Geminicoccus roseus DSM 18922: one gene and its partner. The protein of the gene in region 1 interacts with the protein of each later gene in a pairwise test. Links are inferred from orthologs where the notes say so. Each region holds a gene or a part of one and is shown on either strand. Other genes may lie near its edges. The genes, in order: GEMRO_RS0109305 and rpe.

Region 1 (9,243 bases):
CGGTTGGTGCCGAGGGAGGCTGAATGCTCAAGGGAATCGATCCGCTCCTGAACGCGGACCTGCTCTACGCCCTGCGCGCCATGGGCCATGGCGACGACATCGTGATCGCCGATGCGCATTTCCCCTCGGAAACCATGGCGACGCGCCGGCTGATCCGCATGGATGCCGCCAACGGTCCGCGGGTGCTGGAAGCGATCCTCTCGGTGATGCCGCTGGACGACTTCGTCCCGGACCCGGCCCTGCGCATCGAGGTGGTGGGCGACGAGCAGTCGGTGCCGGAGGTGTGCGCCGAATATGCCAGGCAGGTCGACCGAGCGACCGCCGGGGCCGTCCAGCTCGGCCAGATCGAGCGCTTCGCCTTCTACGAGCGGTCGAAGAAGGCCTTTGCCGTGGTCGCGACCGGCGAAACCCGGCTCTATGGCTGCATCCTGCTCAAGAAGGGCGTGATCCGTCCGGACAGCTGAGGAGGAATAGCATGTTCTCGCGATGCCACTGGCTGAACGAGCCTGCCGACTGGCGGGTCGACGGCGACACGCTCCGGGTGGTGACCGGCCCGAAGACCGATTTCTGGCGCGAGACCTATTACGGCTTCACCCGCGACAGCGGCCATTTCTTCGGCGAGCGCGTGGAGGGCGACTTCACCGCGGAGATCCGGGTCCGGGCCCGCTACGAGACCCTGTACGATCAGGCCGGGCTGATGGTGCGGGTCGACGAGGCGAACTGGGTCAAGGCAGGGATCGAGCTGTCGGACGGCCATCCGCTGCTCAGCAGCGTGCTGACCGTCGGTCGGTCGGACTGGGCGACGGGTCGCTTTGCCGGCGATCCCGGCGACTTCCGGCTGCGGGCGACGGTGGAGAAGGGCGTTCTGCGCCTGCAGGTCTCGACCGATGGCCGGACCTGGCCGCTGCTGCGCCTGGCGCCCTTCCCGGTGGCCGGTTCCTGCAGCGTCGGCCCGATGTGCTGCACGCCGGAGCGGGCCGGCCTGGAGGTCGAGTTCTCCGACTTCTCGATCGGTCCCCCGAACGGCAAGGACCTGCACGACCTTTCCTGAAAACGTGTGCCGCCCACACCGATGCATGGCAGCCATCGCTGCTTGCTGCGCTGCGGCATGAGGGTGGAATCTGGACCCGTTTTGGTTTATAGGGCCGGCCACGACTACGCGAGCAACCTGCTCGCGCCCCCCTATCACGGCCGAGCACCAGCTTCATGGATCTGCGTAACATCGCGATCATCGCGCATGTCGACCACGGCAAGACCACGCTTGTCGACAAGCTTCTCCAGCAGTCCGGACTGTTCCGCGATAACCAGCAGGTCCAGGAACGGGCCATGGATTCCAACGACCTGGAGCGCGAGCGCGGGATCACGATCCTGGCCAAGTGCACCTCGGTTGCCTGGAAGGACGTCCGGATCAACATCGTCGACACGCCTGGCCACGCCGATTTCGGCGGCGAGGTCGAGCGCATCCTGGGCATGGTCGACGGCGTGGTCCTCCTGGTCGATGCGTCGGAAGGCCCGATGCCGCAGACCAAGTTCGTGCTGGGCAAGGCGCTGCGCCTCGGCCTGCGCCCGATCGTGGTGATCAACAAGGTCGACAAGCCCGACCAGCGCGCCCACGAGGTGCACGACGAGGTATTCGACCTGTTCGCGGCGCTGGACGCCACCAACGAGCAGCTGGACTTCCCGACCGTGTTCGCCTCGGCCAAGAACGGCTGGGCCGCCAACGACCCGGATGGCCCGCGCGAGAACCTGGCCCCGCTCTACGACCTGATCGTCTCGCATGTCCGCCCGCCGCAGGTGGACCTGGAGGCGCCGTTCTCGATGCTGGCCACCACGCTGGAGGTGAACCCCTATCTGGGCCGCCTGCTCACCGGCCGCATCACGTCCGGCCGCATCAAGCCGAACACCACGATCAAGGCGATGAGCCGCACCGGCGAACTGCTGGAGCAGGCCCGCGTCACCAAGATCCTGGCGTTCCGCGGCCTGGAGCGCACCCCGGTCGAGGAGGCCGAGGCGGGCGACATCATCGCGATCGCCGGCATCCAGAAGGCGACCGTGGCCGACACGCTGTGCGACCTGGCGGTTTCCGAGCCGATCCCGGCCCAGCCGATCGACCCGTCGACCATCGCGATGACCTTCTCGGTCAACGACAGCCCCTATGCCGGCCAGGAAGGCACCAAGGTCACCTCGCGGGTGATCCTGGACCGCCTCCGCCGCGAGGCCGAGGGCAACGTTGCGATCAAGGTCACCGAGAGCGCCGGCAAGGATGCCTACGAGGTGTCGGGCCGGGGCGAGCTGCAGCTGGCCGTGCTGATCGAGCAGATGCGCCGCGAAGGCTACGAGATGTCGATCAGCCGCCCGCGCGTGCTGATGCAGGTCGACGAGGAGACCGGCCAGAAGCTCGAGCCGATCGAAGAGGTCACCATCGACGTCGACGAGGAATATTCCGGCATCGTCGTCGAGAAGCTGACCCAGCGCCGTTCCGAGCTGAAGGACATGCGCCCGGCCGGAGCCGGCAAGCAGCGCATCGTGTTTCACAGCCCATCGCGCGCCCTGATCGGCTATCTCGGCGAGTTCCTGACCGACACCCGGGGCACCGGCGTGCTCAACCGGATCTTCTTCGCCTTCGAGCCCTACAAGGGCACGATTGCGCAGCGCCACACCGGCGTGCTGATCAGCAGCGAGCTGGGCGAGGCGGTCGCCTACGCGCTGAACTACATCTCCGAGCGCGGCCCGCTGTTCGTCAATCCCGGCGAGAAGCTCTATGCCGGGATGATCATCGGCGAGCACACCCGGGAAAACGATCTCGAGGTCAACCCGATCAAGACCAAGAAGCTCACCAACATCCGCGCCGCCGGCAAGGACGACGCGATCAACCTGACGCCGCCGATCCGGATGACCCTGGAAAAGGCGATCGCCTACATCGCCGATGACGAGCTGGTCGAGGTGACGCCCAAGGCGATCCGCCTGCGCAAGCGCTACCTGGACAGCAACGAGCGCAAGCGTATGTCCCGGCAGAGCGAAGCGGCCTGAGCCGTTTCGCGGCTTTAAGACGAGGAAGGCGGGAGCAATGCCGCCTTCCTCGCCCAGGCGATCGGAGCGTCGTTTCCTGCTGATCGCAGAACCCCTCCAGGCAGCGCGTCCACTCCGCTTGGCGGTTAAATCACGCAGCTCGATATCTTTACGCCGTCCGAAGCCCTATATGTCGGGTCACAGCTCGACCTGACAGGCAGCGTCATGGACCGCAAGCTTGCCGCCATCATCGCCGGGGACGTGGTCGGCTACAGCAGGCTGATGGCCGAGGACGAGGCGGCGACCCACAGCGAGGTACGCTCGGCCTTCCGCGAGATCGTCGAGCCGATCGTGGAACGGCACCGCGGCTGGACCTTCAAGCATACCGGCGACGGGTTCCTCACCGTCTTCGCCAGCGTGAATGCCGCGCTGGAGGCGGCGATCGAGATCCAGCAGGGCTTCGCCGCCAGCCGCCTCGACCTGCGCCTCGGCCTCAACCTGGGCGATGTCATCGAGGACGACGGCGACATCTTCGGCGACGGCGTGAACGTGGCGGCCCGGCTCCAGGCCATGGCCGAGCCAGGCAGCATCTATGCGAGCGCCGCCGTGATCCGTAGCGCGGACAAGGAGCATGCCGCGCAGTTCTGCCGGATCGGACACCGCCACGCCAAGAACCTGCCCCAGGCGATCGAGGTGTTCACGCTGCGCCCCGGCGATCCCGCCATGCGCCCGGCCGGCGTGGCGGTTGTCCATGGCGGCCGTCCCTGGCTGCACGCGCGCCCGACCTTGTATGCCAGCCTCTGCGCCGGCCTGGTCCTTACCGGCGTGATGGTCGGCGACAGCCGGCCCGGCCGCATCGCCGCAGGTGACCGGCAGCAGGCATCGTCGGAGCGCCTAGCCGCCGAAACCCGCCCGACCGTCGCGGTGCTGCCCTTCGACAATCTCAGCCCGGACGCCAGCCAGACCTATTTTGCCGACGGCCTGACCGAGGACGTGATCGCCAACCTGGCTCGGAACCGGGAATTGATGGTGATCGCGCGGAACTCGACCTTCGCCCTGGCCGACGAGCCTGCGGACATCCGCGAGGTCGGCGCGCGGCTGGGCGCCGAATACGTGGTGGAAGGCAGCGCCCGCCGTTCCGGCGACCAGCTGCGGGTGGTCGCGCAGCTGATCGATGCGGGGACCGGTATCCATCTCTGGTCCCACAGCTACGACCAGCGGATCGAGGACGTGTTCGCCGTCCAGGCCGACCTCACCGCGCGGATCGTTTCCTCGCTGGTCTCCTACGTCCGGCAGTCGGAAGCGGCGGCTGCGGTCAGCCGGCCTACCGAGAACCTGCGCGCCTATGACCTGGTGCTGCAGGCACGCGGGCGCCACAAGCACGGCCCGGCTGACCGGGCCGCCCTGCTGCAGGCGCGGGCGCTCTACGAGCGGGCCATCGGGCTGGATCCGGGCTATGCGGCCGCCCATGCCTATCTGGGCCTCACCTACATCGCCGAGTCGTTCGGACGTTCTGGCGCCGCCGCGATGGAGGGCCATGAACGAGGGCTGGCCCTGGCCCGGCAGGCGATCCGCCTGGAGCCCGACCTGCCCCTGGCCTACCAGGTCCTGAGCTTCGGCCTGGCCGGCAGCGGCGCCTATGCCGACAGCATGCGCGCGGCGCAGCGTGCGGTGGACCTGAACCCGAGTGATCCCGACAGCCTGATGGCGCTGGCCAAGGCGCAGCTCCGGTTCGGTGCCTATGCCGAAGCAGTCCTCAATGCCGAGCGGGCGCGCCGGCTTCACCCGATGGCGCCGGAATACTACGCTTACATCTATGGCCAGGCGCTCTATGCGGCCGATCGGGCTGGCGAGGCGGACGAGGTGCTGGCGGAGTGCCTGCTGCGTGCGCCGCGTAATGCCGACTGCCTGAAGATCCATGCCGCCGTGCTGGTGCGGATGAACCGCCTGGACGAGGCGCGGGCAGTCATGATGCAGCTGCTGGACAGCGAGCCCGGCTTCTCGCTGGCGGCTGAGGAGGAGGGGCGGCGCTTTGGCGATTCGCCGCTGATGCAGCGCTTCCTGGCCGATCTCGACCAGGCCGAGGCGCCTCCCTCCGCGGCGTGAGCGGCGCTGCTCCGCCCCGCCCTGAAGCGGATCTCCACCCTCCCACCGGAACAGGCAGCGAGGCTGCCCTGGTGCCGACCAGGCTCGACCGGACGAGCGGGCAGGCCTGGCTGATCCCCCAGCATCGGTCGCCGGTTGACACCGATCGCGCCTGCACCCAAAAGTCATCAGACGTCTGATGAGTTGAGGTGCTGAGCTTGCTTGCTGCCGACCTGCCTCCCCCTGCGGCCTCCACGGCGGTCCATCGCGCGCGCCAAGCGGTGGCAGCCTTGATCGGCGAAGGCGGTCTGCGGCCGGGCGGTCGTCTCCCCTCGGAAGCCGAACTCGGTCCCCGGCTCGGCGTCTCGCGGGCGACGCTGCGCGAGGCGATGAAGCTCCTGGAGCAGGACGGCCTGATCCAGACCCGCCACGGCAGCGGCCGCTACGTGACCGCCGCTGCCGCGCTCCGGGTCGAGCGGCCGATCACCACCTATGAAAGCATCAGCCAGATGCTGCGCCGGCAGGGCTGGGAGCCGCGCGTGGACTTGCTGGAGGTCGAGGTCGAGGCAGCCTCGGCGGAGGTCGCCCAGGCCCTGCAGCTTCCCTCCGAAGCCCCGGTCGTCCGGATCGAGCGCCTGTACCGGCACGACGACAAGCCGCTGGTGTTCTGCGTGGATCAGGTGCCGGCCGACCTGCTGCCCGGCCTGCCGGCGCCGGGCGACCTCGCCGCCTCACTCAACGACCTGCTGGAGCGCCATGGCTGCCGACCGCGCATGTCGACCGCGACGGTCTCGGCGACCGTGCTGCCCAAGGCCCTGGCGCAGCGCTACCGGCTGGCCGGGCTCGATCCCTGGCTGCTGGTCACCGAGACCTGCCTGGCCGACGACGGCCGCCCGGTCATGCACGCCCGCGACCATCACCGCGGCGACATCTTCTCCTTCAACTTCTCTCGCCGGTGAACGGCGAGGGCCATTTCTCCCGACGCTAATCGGAGTTCCAGGACGTGGAAGAACTCGCCACCTACGTGGCCAAGGCCAAGCAGTCGCTCTACTTCAGCGGTGCCGTGATCGAGCGCGATCTTAGCGGCTTCCTGAAGGACCATGGTGCCGCTGCGACGGCGATCGGCAAGGACCTCGCCGGCAAGATCGACGGCATCGCCCTGATCGGCAGCGGCGGCTCCTGGGCCACCCTGCAGACCGCGAAATACGCGCTCGACGGCGTCCTGGACATCCCGGTCGAGTGCTATTTCAGCTTCGACCTGCTCTGGCGCCAGCCCCGCCGGATCGGGCCGAACATGCTCTACGTGTTCGCCAGCTATTCCGGCGAGACCGACGACGTCGTCCGGGCGCTGCGCTTCGCCAAGTCCAAGGGTGCCCGCACGCTCGGGATCGTCGGCAAGGCCGGCAGCACGATCGACCGGGAATGCGACTTCTCGATCGTCTACGGCAACGGCGCGATCTTCGAGATCCCGGTGGCCGCCCTGGTCCTCCTGGCCCAGGGCCTGCAGCCCGGCTCGGTCGACGAGCTGGCCGCCGCCCTGCCGGCCGTCCCCACCGCGCTCGGCAAGGTGCTGGCGGGTGCCGACGCGCGCGCCGAGGCCGATGCCCGCCGCTTCCTGTCGGCCACCAGCATGATGGTGATGGGCGCGGGCCCGCACAGCCCGCTCGCCTACAAGGTGGCGCTGACCGTGGTGATGGAGAACATCCGCATCAACGGCACCTATTGCGACGCCGCCGAGTTCCGCCACGGTCCCGCGGAGGCGTTCGAGCGCCTCAAGCCCGACATGATGTTCTTCCTGGGCACCGACCAGTCGCGCGAGACCACCGAGATGGTGCTGGGCTTCTGCGAGAAGCAGGGTGCGCGCACCCTGGTCTACGATGCCCGGGACTATGGCGACGTCCATCCGCTGCTGGCGCCGCTGGTCACCAACAGCCTGACCCAGTACTTCACCGTCTACTCGGCGATCCTGCGCGGCATCACCGACCTCGACCCGCGCGTGTTCATGGGCCACGGCGTGCTCAACGCCGCCGGCGCCTCCTGGCCGTGAGCGGCCTCGCCCCGGGCGACGGCCAGGGCGGTCTGGTCGCCACCCTGGGCGACAACTGCATCGACCGGTTCGAGCCGCCGATGGACCACTCGCTGGTCGGCGGCAATGCGGTCAACGTGGCGGTCCAGCTGGCGAGGCTGGGCCGTCCGGCCGCCTATTTCGGCGCGGTGGGCGACGACGCGGCGGGCCGCCGCACGATCGCGGCTTTGGCAGGCCAAGGCGTGGCCACCGGCCACGTCCAGGTCCTGGACGCGCCCACTGCCTATACCGTCATCGAGGTGGATGCGCAGGGTGAGCGCCGCATCGGCTTCGAGGAGTTCGGCGCCTGTGCCCTCTACCGGCCAGGCGAGGCCGATCTCCTGGCTCTCTCCAAGGTCCGCCATGTCCATGTCGGCTGGCTTCCGGAGGCTAGGCACTGGGGCGAGCGGCTGGCCGCCATGGGCGTTTCGGTGTCGCAGGACCTGGCGGTCAACCGCAGCATCGGCCCGCTCGAGATAGCCTTCGATTCCGCCGGCGAGGACCGGGAGCGCGCCCGGCAACTGCTGGACGAGGCGCTGGCCGCCGGTGCCAGGCTCGCGGTGGTGACCATGGGGGCTATGGGTGCGATCGCCGGTGCCGGTCGCCGGATCTGGGCGGTCGAGGCCAGTCCGATCGACCCCGTCGACACCACCGGTGCGGGGGACAGCTTCATCGCGGGCTTCCTCCATGCGCGTCTTCAGGGCAAACCGGTGGAAGACAGCCTTGCCGCCGGGCGGGACGCAGCGGCCAGAACCTGCCTGCACCCCGGCGGCTTCCCGCAGCCGCTTGAAAGGCTCTGACCGCACCATGTTGATCGGAATCGAGGACGTCCGCGCCGCCGCCGCCACGCTGGACGGCAAGGTTCGCCGCACGCCGATGATGCGTGCCGACCAGTTCCTGAACCCGCCGGCCGATGCGTCGATGTGGCTGAAGCTGGAATGCCTGCAGGCCACCGGCTCCTTCAAGGCGCGCGGCGCCACCAACCGGCTGCTGCGGACCCCGCCCGAGAAGCTGAAGAACGGGATCGTTACCGCGTCCGGGGGCAATCACGGCCTGGCGGTGGCGCGGGCCGGCCATCTGGCGGGCGTGCGCACCACCGTGTTCCTCCCGGAGACCTCCTCCCCGGCCAAGCGCGCCAAGATCGCCGCCTGGGGCGCGGATGCCCGGGTGGTCGGGCCGCAATGGGACCAGTCCAATGTCGCGGCGCTGGCCTTCGCCGAGGAAACCGGCGGCACCTATTTCCATCCGTTCGGCGACAAGGACGTGGTCGCCGGCCAGGGCACCGTCGCCCTGGAGGTGCTGGAGGAGCATCCCGACACCAACGTGTTCCTGATCGCGATTGGCGGCGGCGGCCTGATCGCCGGCATGTCGACCGCGATCCGCGCGCTCAAGCCCGATGCCCGCATCATCGGCATCGAGCCCACCGGCTCGCCGACCCTGCATGCCAGCCTCGCCGCCGGCCATGTCGTGACCCTGCCGGCGGTCACCACCACCATCCCGACCATGGGTTGCGGCCGGACCATCGACCCGATCTACGAGATTGCCGCCCGCAACGTCGACGAGGTCGTCCTGCTGGAGGACGAGCAGATGGCGGAAGCGGCGAGGTGGCTCTGGTTCGAGTTTGGCCTGGCCGCCGATTGCAGCGGTGCCGCCGCCGCCGCGGCCCTGCGCACCGGCAAGGTCCAGGTGGACCGGGGCGACAAGGTCTGTGTCCTGGTCTGTGGCTCCGGCACCGACGGGATCGGCTGAGCCGGCTAGCCGGCGTCGCCCGCGCGGTCCTGCACCTGGAACAGCGGGACCGCGAGGGGAAATCCCTTGAGCTGGCTAGGGCCGAGCTCGATCCAGCCCCCGTGGTTCTGGCAGGCTTGCCGCACCTCGGCGGAGGCGACGATGGCTCCCGCCTCGGCGGCCCCGCAGATCCTGGCCGCCATCTGCACGGTGGTGCCGAACAGGTCGCGGCTGTCCTCGATCGGCTCCCCGGCGTGAAGGCCGATTCGCACCTGGATGGGCTGGGCGCTCGACCGGTTGAACGCGGCGAAGGAGCGCTGGATCTCGCAGGCGCAGGCGATTGCGGCATCGACCTC
Region 2 (9,120 bases), 750 kb from region 1 along the record:
GGTCGCAGGTGGCGTTCGGCCGGGCCGCCCATTCGGCGGCGTCGACCAGCGCTTCCAGCGTTCCCGTCACCGTGTCCAGGCGGATCATGTCGCCATCCCTGATCTTCGCGATCGGCCCACCGTCAACGGCTTCGGGGGTCAGGTGGATCCCTGCCGGAATCTTGCCCGACGCCCCGGACATCCGTCCGTCGGTGACCAACGCCACCTTGAACCCGCGATCCTGCAGGATGCCCAGGGGTGGGGTCAACTTGTGCAGTTCCGGCATGCCGTTGGCCTTGGGGCCCTGGAAGCGCACCACGCACACCACGTCCCGGTCGAGCTCGCCTGCCTTGAACGCCGCCTGCACCTCGGCCTGGTCGTGGAACACCCGGGCCGGCGCCTCGACCACCCGCCGCTCCGGCTTCACCGCCGAGACCTTGCTGACGCAACGGCCGAGATTGCCGGTGAGCAGGACCAGCCCGCCCTTCTTGTCGAACGGTTCCTGCACGGTGCGGATGATCGCCCTGTCCAGCGACTGGCCGGGGCCCTGGCCCCAGACCAGCCGGTCCCCTTCCAGCTTCGGCTCCTCGGCATAGCGGCCAAGGCCGCCCTCGCCCGCCACCGTCTTCACGTCGGCATGGAGCAGCCCGGCGCCCAGCAGTTCTTGGACCAGCACGCCCATGCCGCCCGCGGCATGGAACTGGTTCACGTCGGCCAGGCCGTTCGGGTAGACGCGGGCCAGCAGCGGGGTGACCTCCGACAGCTCGGCCATGTCCTCCCAGGTCAGCGCGATCCCGGCCGCCCGGGCGATCGCGACCAGGTGGATGGTGTGGTTGGTCGAGCCGCCGGTGGCGTGCAGGCCGACCACCCCATTGACCACCGCCTTCTCGTCGACCACCTCGCCGATCGGCGTCCAGTCGTTGCCGAGCGCGGTGATCTCGGTGATCCGCCGGGCCGCCGCCCGGGTCAGCGCGTCGCGCAACGGCGTGCCCGGGTTGACGAAGGCGGCGCCCGGCATGTGCAGGCCCATCACCTCCATCATCATCTGGTTGGAGTTGGCGGTGCCGTAGAAGGTGCAGGTGCCGGGGCCGTGATAGGAGGCCATCTCGGACGCCAGCAGCTCCTTCCGCCCGACCTTGCCCTCGGCGTAGAGCTGGCGGACCTTGGACTTCTCCTCGTTGGAGGCGCCGGTGGTCATGGGTCCTGCCGGCACGAAGATGGTCGGCAGGTGGCCGAACGCCAAGGCGCCCATCAGGAGGCCCGGCACGATCTTGTCGCAGATGCCCAGCGCCAGGGCGCCGTCGAACGTGTCGTGGGACAGGCCGATCGCGGTGCCGAGCGCGATGGTGTCGCGCGAGAACAGCGACAGCTCCATGCCCGGATAGCCCTGGGTGACCCCGTCGCACATCGCCGGCACCCCGCCGGCCACCTGCGCCACCCCGCCGGCCTCGCGCACCGCCTGCTTGATCAGCTGCGGATAGGTTTCATAGGGCTGATGCGCGCTCAGCATGTCGTTGTAGGCGGTGATGATCCCGATCGAGAGGGCGCCCTCGCCCTCCAGCCCGGCCTTGTCGTTCGGCCCGCATGCAGCGATGGCGTGGGCGATGTTGGCGCAGCCGAGCTTGTGGCGGCGGGGCGCCCGCTCGCCCAGGCGCCGGACCTGGTCCAGGTAGCGGGTGCGGACCGGCGCGGAGCGCTCGCGGATCCGCTGGGTGACCGCCTCGACAGTGACGTGGAGAGGAGCGGTCATGCGCGAAACTCCATGGTTCAGCCTGCGATATGCACCTCGGCATGGGCATGCCGGAGCGCGGCACGGATCGGCATCTCGGTGAGGGGTCCCGGCTGCATCGCACGCTCCAGCGTGCGGAGCTTGCCGGCACCTTCCAGGGGGAGGAGGACCAGCCCGGCCCGGGCCACCACCGGCAGGGTCAGGGTCAGCCGCTCGGGCACGGCGGCGGCGCTGGACGCGACCATCGGCAGGACCAGCCGCTTGCCGTCCAGGTCGAGCGCCTCGCCCAGCCGGTCGCCGTCGGGAAACCAGGAAGCGGTATGCCCATCCTCGCCCATGCCCAGCACGATGACGTCGAAAGGTTGCGGCAGCGTGGCAAGCGCCTGGTCGGCCGCGTCGGCGGCGGCGTCCAGGGAGGCGGCGTCGCCACGCTGGCCGATGAAGGCCGCGGCGGCCGCCTCGCGCTGCAGGAGGTGGCGGCGCACCAGCGCTTCGTTGCTGTCGGCATGGTCGGTCGGCAGGAGCCGCTCGTCGACCAGGGTGACGGTGACCCGGTCCCAGGGCAGCTCCAGGGCGGCCAGCGCCTCGAAGATCGGCACGGGGCTCTTGCCGCCGGAAACGGCCAGCACCGCCTGGCCGCGCCCGGCGACCCCGGCGCGCAGGGCGGCGCCGATCCGCGCCACCACGGCTTCGTGCAGCGCCTTGCTGTCGGCATGGCGGATCGGCTGGGCGGTCATGTGCCGGGCTCCACCCAGCGGCGGCCGTCATGGACCATGAGCGCCACCGCGCCGGAGGGCCCCCAGGAGCCGGCGCCATAGTTCTCCGGCCCCTCGTCGGACTGCTTCCAGCCGTCCAGGATCGGTTCGCACCAGGTCCAGGCCGCCTCGACCTCGTCCTTGCGCATGAACAGGGTCTGGTTGCCGCGCACCACGTCCATCAGCAGCCGCTCATAGGCGTCGGGGAAGCGCACCTTGAAGGTCTCGCTGAACGAGAGGTTGAGCGGCGTGGTCTTCAGCCGCATCCCGCCCGGGCCCGGGTCCTTGCTCATCAAATAGAGCCGCACGCCCTCGTCGGGCTGCAGGCGGATCACCAGCCGGTTGGGGCGGACCTCGCCGGCGTCGCGCTCGAAGATCGAGTGCGGGATCGGGCGCATCTGCACGACGATCTCGGAGGCGCGCTGCGCGAGGCGCTTGCCGGTGCGCAGGTAAAACGGCACGCCCGACCAGCGCCAGGTCTCCACCTCGGCCTTGATCGCGACGAAGGTCTCGGTCTCGCTGCGATGGCCGAGCTCGTCGAGATATCCCGGCACCGCCTTGCCGTCGATGGCGCCCGGCGCGTACTGGCCGCGCACGGTGACCTGCTCGACGCGCCCGGGCCGGATCGGCTTCAGGGCGCTCAGCACCTTCAGCTTCTCGTCGCGCAGCGAATTGGCGTCCATCGCCGAGGGCGGCTCCATCGCCACCAGGCACAAGAGCTGCAGCATGTGGTTCTGGACCATGTCGCGCAGAGCACCGCTATGGTCGTAATAGTCGGCGCGATTGCCGACCCCCACCGTCTCCGCGACGGTGATCTGGACATGGTCGATGGCGGCGCGGTTCCAGATCGGCTCGAACAGCGCGTTGGCGAAGCGCAGCGCCATCAGGTTCTGGACAGTCTCCTTGCCCAGATAGTGGTCGATGCGGAAGATCTGCCGCTCCTCGAACACCGCGCCCACCGCCTCGTTGACCGCCTTGGCCGAGGCCAGGTCCTTGCCGATCGGCTTCTCGATCACCACCCGGGTCTGCGGGGTGACTAGGCCCTGGTCGCCGAGCTTGGCGCAGACCGGGCCGAACAGCTCGGGCGAGGTGGCAAGGTAGAACACCCGGATCCGGTCGGCGCAGCAGGCCAGGAAGGAGCACAGGTCCGGCCAGCCCTTGGAGCCGGTGGCGTCGAGCGAGATGTAGCTGAGGCGGCCGAGGAAGCGTTCCACGTCCTCAGGGACCAGATCGTCGGCATTGACGTGGTCGTTCAGCGCGCCCCGCACCAGCTCGCGGAACTCGTCGTCGCTCATCTCGCGGCGGGAAAGACCGCAGACCCTCGCCTCGGAGGGCATCTGGCGGTCGCGGCAGCGCTGGTAGAGACCGGGCAGCAGCTTGCGCAGCGCCAGGTCGCCCGTGCCCCCGAACACCACGAGGTCGAAGGTCTGGACCGGAATGATCTGAGCCGTCACGTGTCGTCGCTTTCCGTACAGGACCGGACAAGTCGCCCGAGGTGGCGGACCTCCACCGGTCCGTCAATATCGTCCGAACCGCTTGGGGGAGGAGTTCGCCACCCGGGCAGGGTTCCAGCAATTCGCACGCCAGCGGCTGGCAGGCCCACTCCCGGTTACCACTCTGCCGCCGGCAGCGCCATGGACACCGCAGGCGCGCTCGCGGCAACCCTGCCCTGGCCGGCCTGTTCCTGGCCAGGGCCGCCCGACTTGACCAGTTTCCCCCGGGGATGCCCAGATGGTGGGCACGGCGCCGCGGCGGCCCGGCGACCGTCCGGCCCGCCCGGCGCAGGCCGTGGAGAACGGACGATGGTCGGAAGGCCTGGCGAGGATCGCGGCGCAGGCATCGCCGCGATCGAGACTGGAGGATGCGAGGTGGGTTCGGCATGAGGGACGAGATTCTGATCGCGCCGTCGATCCTGGCCGCGGACTATGCGCGGCTGGGCGAGGAGGTGAAGGCGGTCGAGGGGGCGGGTGCGGACTGGCTGCACCTGGACGTCATGGACGGCCATTTCGTGCCGAACCTGAGCTTTGGCGCCGATGTGATCGGGGCGCTGCGCAAGCATTCGCGGCTGCTGTTCGACGCCCATCTGATGTGCGCCCCGGTCGACCAGTGGATCGAGCCGGTGGCCAAGGCGGGTGCCGACCGGATCACGGTCCATGCCGAGGCCGGGCCGCATCTGGACCGCTCGCTCGGCGCGATCACCGCGCTCGGCAAGGGAGCGGGCGTGGCCCTGAACCCGGCCACCCCGGTCGGCGTGCTGGAGCATGTCCTGGACCATCTGGACCTGGTCCTGATCCTCAGCGTCAACCCGGGCTTCGGCGGGCAGAAGTTCATCCCCTATGCCGCCGACAAGATCCGCCAGGTGCGGGCGCTGGTCGGCGGGCGGCCGATCCGGATCGAGGTGGATGGCGGCATCGATCCGCAGACGGCGCCCAAGGCGATCGCCGCCGGCGCGGACGTCCTGGTCGCCGGCTCGTCGATCTTCCGTGCGCCCGACTATGCTAAGGCGATCGCCGCCCTTCGCCCGGCCGCCTGACATGGGCGCCTTTCCTTCAGGCACGAACATCGTCGTCACCTTGGACGTCTAGCACGTCCGGACTCCTCACCAGCCCGGAGCCTCAGCCTTGGCGAATGCCCTGCCACCGAGCGGAAACCCGGCGGTCGACTATCTGATCGACGCCACCCAGCGCACGATCCTGTTCTTCGACACGCTCCGCGAGCGCAGCAGGGAGTACCAGGAGCACATGGCGAAGAAGGCGCCGCATGTGCTCCATTTCCCGTTCGAGCCGGTCCGGGACGGGCGCCGGCTGGAGCGCCCGGTCAATTACGGCCTGATCCGGATCCTGCCGGCCGCGGCCACGCCCACCGACCCGCAGAAGCGGCCGATCGTGGTGATCGACCCGCGGGCCGGGCACGGGCCGGGCATTGGCGGCTTCAAGCCGGACAGCGAGATCGGCGTGGCGCTGGCCTCGGGCCATCCCTGCTACTTCGTCGGCTTCCTGACCGAGCCCGTGGAGGGGCAGACCGTCCTGGACGTGGTCGACGCGCTGGCGGCGTTCGTGGCCGAGGTGGCCGGGCGACACCCGGACGCCGAGGGCGCGCCCCTGGTGATCGGCAACTGCCAGGCCGGCTGGGCCGTGGCGATGGCGGCCGCGGCCCGGCCGGCGGCGTTCGGGCCGCTGCTCCTGGCAGGCGCGCCCTTGGCCTACTGGCAGGGAACCCACGGCCACGCGCCGATGCGCTATACGGGCGGGCTGGCGGGGGGCACCTGGCTCACCGCGATGGCCGGCGACCTGGGTGCCGGCACGTTCGACGGCGGCTGGCTGGTGTCCAACTTCGAGAACATGAACCCGGCCAACACCTTCTGGACCAAGCAGTACCGGCTCTGGTCGCGGATCGACACCGAGGCGCCCCGCTACCTCGAGTTCGAGCGCTGGTGGGGCGGCCATGCGCTCCTGGGTGCCCAGGAGATGCAGTGGATCGCCGACGAGCTGTTCGTCGGCAACCGCCTGGTCTCGGGCGGGATCCGCGCCAACGACGGGACCCGGATCGACCTGCGCAACGTGAAGGGGCCGATCGTGGTGTTCTGCTCGAAGGGCGACGACATCACGCCGCCGCCGCAGGCGCTCGGCTGGATCCTGGAACTGTACCGGGATGTCGACGATATCCGCGCCCACGACCAGACCATCGTCTACAGCGTGCACGACGAGACCGGCCATCTCGGCATCTTCGTGTCCGGCGCGGTCGCCAAGAAGGAGCACCGCGAGTTCACCTCCAACATCGACCTGATCGACGTGCTGCCGCCCGGCCTGTTCGAGGCGGTGCTGACCCGGGCCGGCCCGGACACCCCGAACGCCCATCTGGTCGCCGGCGAGTGGGTCCTCCATTTCGAGCCGCGCACGCTCGACGACATCCGGGCGCTCGGCTGCAACGACGAGGAGGACGACCGCCGCTTCGCCGCGGTGTCCCGCCTTTCCGACATCAATCTCGGCCTGTACCGCACCTTTCTGCAGCCCTGGATCCGCGCGGCGGTGACGCCGGAGATGGCCCAAACGATGCGACGGCTGCAGCCGGCGCGGCTGCCCTACGAGATGTTCGGCCAGAAGAACGATGCCTTCGAGGCGCTGCAGGACCTGGCCAAGCTGGTGCGTGCGCACCGGCGGCCGGCGCCGCCGGACAACCCGTTCCTCCAGGCGCAGCAGCTGTTCTCCGACATGATGGTGGCGGCTTTGGAGAACTGGCGCGAGACGCGCGACGGCGCCGTCGAGCAGGCCTTTCTCGGCATCTATGGCCAGCCCTTCCTGCAGGCGCTCCTGGGCCTGCGCGCCAGCGACGAGCCGCCCCGGGCGAGGCCTGGCGATGCGCCCGAGCATCGCGCGTTCGTGCAGGCGCAGGAGGAGGCGCTGCGCGGCAGGATCGGGCAGGGTACGCCCGCCGATGCGCTGATCCGCGCCCTGGCCTGGGTGATCACCCCGGGCGGCAGGGTCGACGAGCGGACCTTCGCCGCCCTGAAGATCCTGCGCGAGGAGCATCCGCACTGCCACGACGCCACCCTGGCTGCCTTCAAGGCGCGGGTGCGCGAGCAGACCGCGATCCTGCGCCAGGACGACGACGCCGCCATCGAGGCGCTGCCCGCCCTGCTGCCGGACGAGGCGCGAGCTGGTTTCGTCCCGATGCTGCGCCACCTCGCGGAAGCGGCCGGCCCGCCTGTCCCGGCCTCGGCCGAGCGGCTGGCAAGGATCGAGAAGCTTCTGGACGGCTCGGGCCAACAGCCTGTCCCGGCCGCGCCCCCGTCACCTCCCGCACCCCCAGCGGCGGAGCCGTCGGCGGCGCTGCCGCGTCGTGTCGCTCCCCGCACGCGCCGGCCGCGCGCCAGGAAAGGACCGGCCTGACATGAGCGACGCGCTGCTCGTCCTGAACACCGGCTCGTCGAGCATCAAGTTCCAGGTCTTCCGGCTGCACGACGACCGGCTGGAGCGCCAGCTCAAGGGGCTGCTCGACGGCATCCGCGTCCATCCGCACCTGCAGGTGAAGGATGCCGCCGGCGCCGTCCGGGTCGACCGGGACCTGGGCGATCATGTCGACGATGTCGGGGCTGCGGTGGAGCAGGTCCTGGACGTCCTGGAGGACGAACTGGCGGACGGCGGGCTGGCGGCAGTCGGGCACCGGATCGTTCATGGCGGCCAGCACTTCACCGGGCCTGCCCGGATCGACAAGGAGACGCTTGCCGGCATCGAGGCCCTGGTGCCGCTCGCCCCGCTGCACCAGCCCAACAGCATCGCGCCGATCCGCACCATCATGAAGCGGCGGCCGGGCCTGCCGCAGGTCGCTTCCTTCGACACCGTGTTCCACCACGGCCATGACGAGCTGGTGGACCGGTTCGCCATCCCGGCCGAGCTCGATGAGCAGGGTATCCGCCGCTACGGCTTCCACGGCCTGTCCTACGCCTTCATCGCCGAGCGCCTGCGCGCGGTCGCCCCGGACCTGGCCGGCAAGCGGGTGGTGGTCGCCCACCTGGGCAGCGGCGCCTCCTTGTGCGCGTTGCAGGGAGGCCGCTCGATCGAGACGACCATGGGCTTCACCGCCCTTGACGGGTTGCCGATGGGGACCCGGCCTGGCCGGCTCGACCCGGGCGTGCCCCTCTACCTGATGCAGCAGGGCTGGGACGCCGGGCGCCTGGAACAGATGCTCTACCACGAATGCGGCCTGCTCGGCCTGTCCGGCATCTCCAACGACGTGCGCGACCTGAAGAAGAGCGCCGACCCGCGCGGTCAGTTCGCGCTGGACTATTTCGCCCACCGGATCGCCCAGGAAACCGCCATGCTGGCGACCACCATGGGCGGGATCGACGGCTTCGTGTTCACCGCCGGGATCGGCGAGCGCTCTGCCTCGGTGCGGGCCAATGTCGCTCGCCGTCTCGCCTGGCTCGGCATGAAGCTCGATCCCGACGCCAATCAGGCGGACGCGGCCCTAGTCTCCGCGCCGGATAGCCGGATCGCCGTCCATGTCATCCCGACCGACGAGGAGGCGATGATCGCCCGGGACACCCTGGCCGCCCTGGACCTGCCGCAGCGCGCCGTCGCCTAAACCGCCTGGCTCAGAGCGCGCGGCGCGCCAGGAGCGCGGTGCCGTAGGCCGCCTGCTCGCTGGCCGGCTCCAGCATCGGCACGCCCAGCATCTGCGCCCGGATCGCCGTCCAGGCGGCATTGGCGGCGCCGCCGCCTACCGTGCGCACCGAGCGCAGGGCGGGTGCGCCCAGTTTGGACAGGCGGCCATAGGCCTGGCGCTCGACCTTCGCGATGCCTTCCAGGAGACCCTGGAAGAACCGGCCGTCTTCCGGCGGGCGCGGCTCATGCCGGGACTCCATCGCGGCGTCGGCCACAGGGAAGCGCTCGCCGCGCGCAGCCAGCGGCCAGTAGTCCAGCCCGGTCGGCTTCGCCGGCTCCAGGCCGGCTTCCAGCTCGCGCATCCGCTCCGCCGTGAAGAAGCGCAGCAAAGCGGCGCCGCCGGTATTGGAAGCGCCGCCGGCCAGCCACATGCCGAGCAGCCGGTGGCTGTACACCCCGGCCCCCGGGTCGAACACCGGCCGGTCGGAGAGCAGCTTCAGGGTCAGCGTGGTGCCGAGCGCCGTGACGCCGTCGCCCGGCTGGTCGGCGCCGG

Evidence for each region.
Region 2: the proteins of GEMRO_RS0109305 (region 1) and rpe interact in binary tests that used the Escherichia coli proteins (3 or more experiments, as listed by UniProt). The link is inferred for Geminicoccus roseus DSM 18922 from one-to-one orthologs.

What each region holds. Positions count from the first base shown.
Region 1 is NZ_KE386572.1:1,726,826-1,736,068, forward strand. What follows is about bases 6,128-9,090. They hold GEMRO_RS0109305 (PfkB family carbohydrate kinase), read left to right. Parts: upstream 6,128-7,221; coding sequence 7,222-7,959; downstream 7,960-9,090. Other genes in these bases: GEMRO_RS0109300 (SIS domain-containing protein), read left to right, coding at 6,128-7,141; GEMRO_RS0109310 (threonine ammonia-lyase), read left to right, coding at 7,967-8,908; GEMRO_RS0109315 (nickel-binding protein), read right to left, coding at 8,914-9,090. In the rest of the region: GEMRO_RS0109275 (RbsD/FucU family protein), read left to right, coding at 24-464; GEMRO_RS0109280 (DUF1349 domain-containing protein), read left to right, coding at 476-1,051; translational GTPase TypA, read left to right, coding at 1,207-3,030; GEMRO_RS0109290 (adenylate/guanylate cyclase domain-containing protein), read left to right, coding at 3,235-5,115; GEMRO_RS0109295 (GntR family transcriptional regulator), read left to right, coding at 5,304-6,053; more of GEMRO_RS0109300, read left to right, coding at 6,098-6,127; more of GEMRO_RS0109315, read right to left, coding at 9,091-9,243. UniProt on the Escherichia coli protein: Catalyzes the ATP-dependent phosphorylation of fructoselysine to fructoselysine 6-phosphate. Functions in a fructoselysine degradation pathway that allows E.coli to grow on fructoselysine or psicoselysine.
Region 2 is NZ_KE386572.1:975,083-984,202, reverse strand. Bases 3,330-6,169 are described here. They hold rpe (ribulose-phosphate 3-epimerase), read left to right. Parts: upstream 3,330-4,342; coding sequence 4,343-4,996; downstream 4,997-6,169. Other genes in these bases: GEMRO_RS27895 (DUF3141 domain-containing protein), read left to right, coding at 5,085-6,169; zwf (glucose-6-phosphate dehydrogenase), read right to left, coding at 3,330-3,917. In the rest of the region: edd (phosphogluconate dehydratase), read right to left, coding at 1-1,729; pgl (6-phosphogluconolactonase), read right to left, coding at 1,747-2,445; more of zwf, read right to left, coding at 2,442-3,329; more of GEMRO_RS27895, read left to right, coding at 6,170-7,352; GEMRO_RS0105905 (acetate/propionate family kinase), read left to right, coding at 7,354-8,547; GEMRO_RS0105900 (FGGY-family carbohydrate kinase), read right to left, coding at 8,558-9,120. UniProt on the Escherichia coli protein: Catalyzes the reversible epimerization of D-ribulose 5-phosphate to D-xylulose 5-phosphate.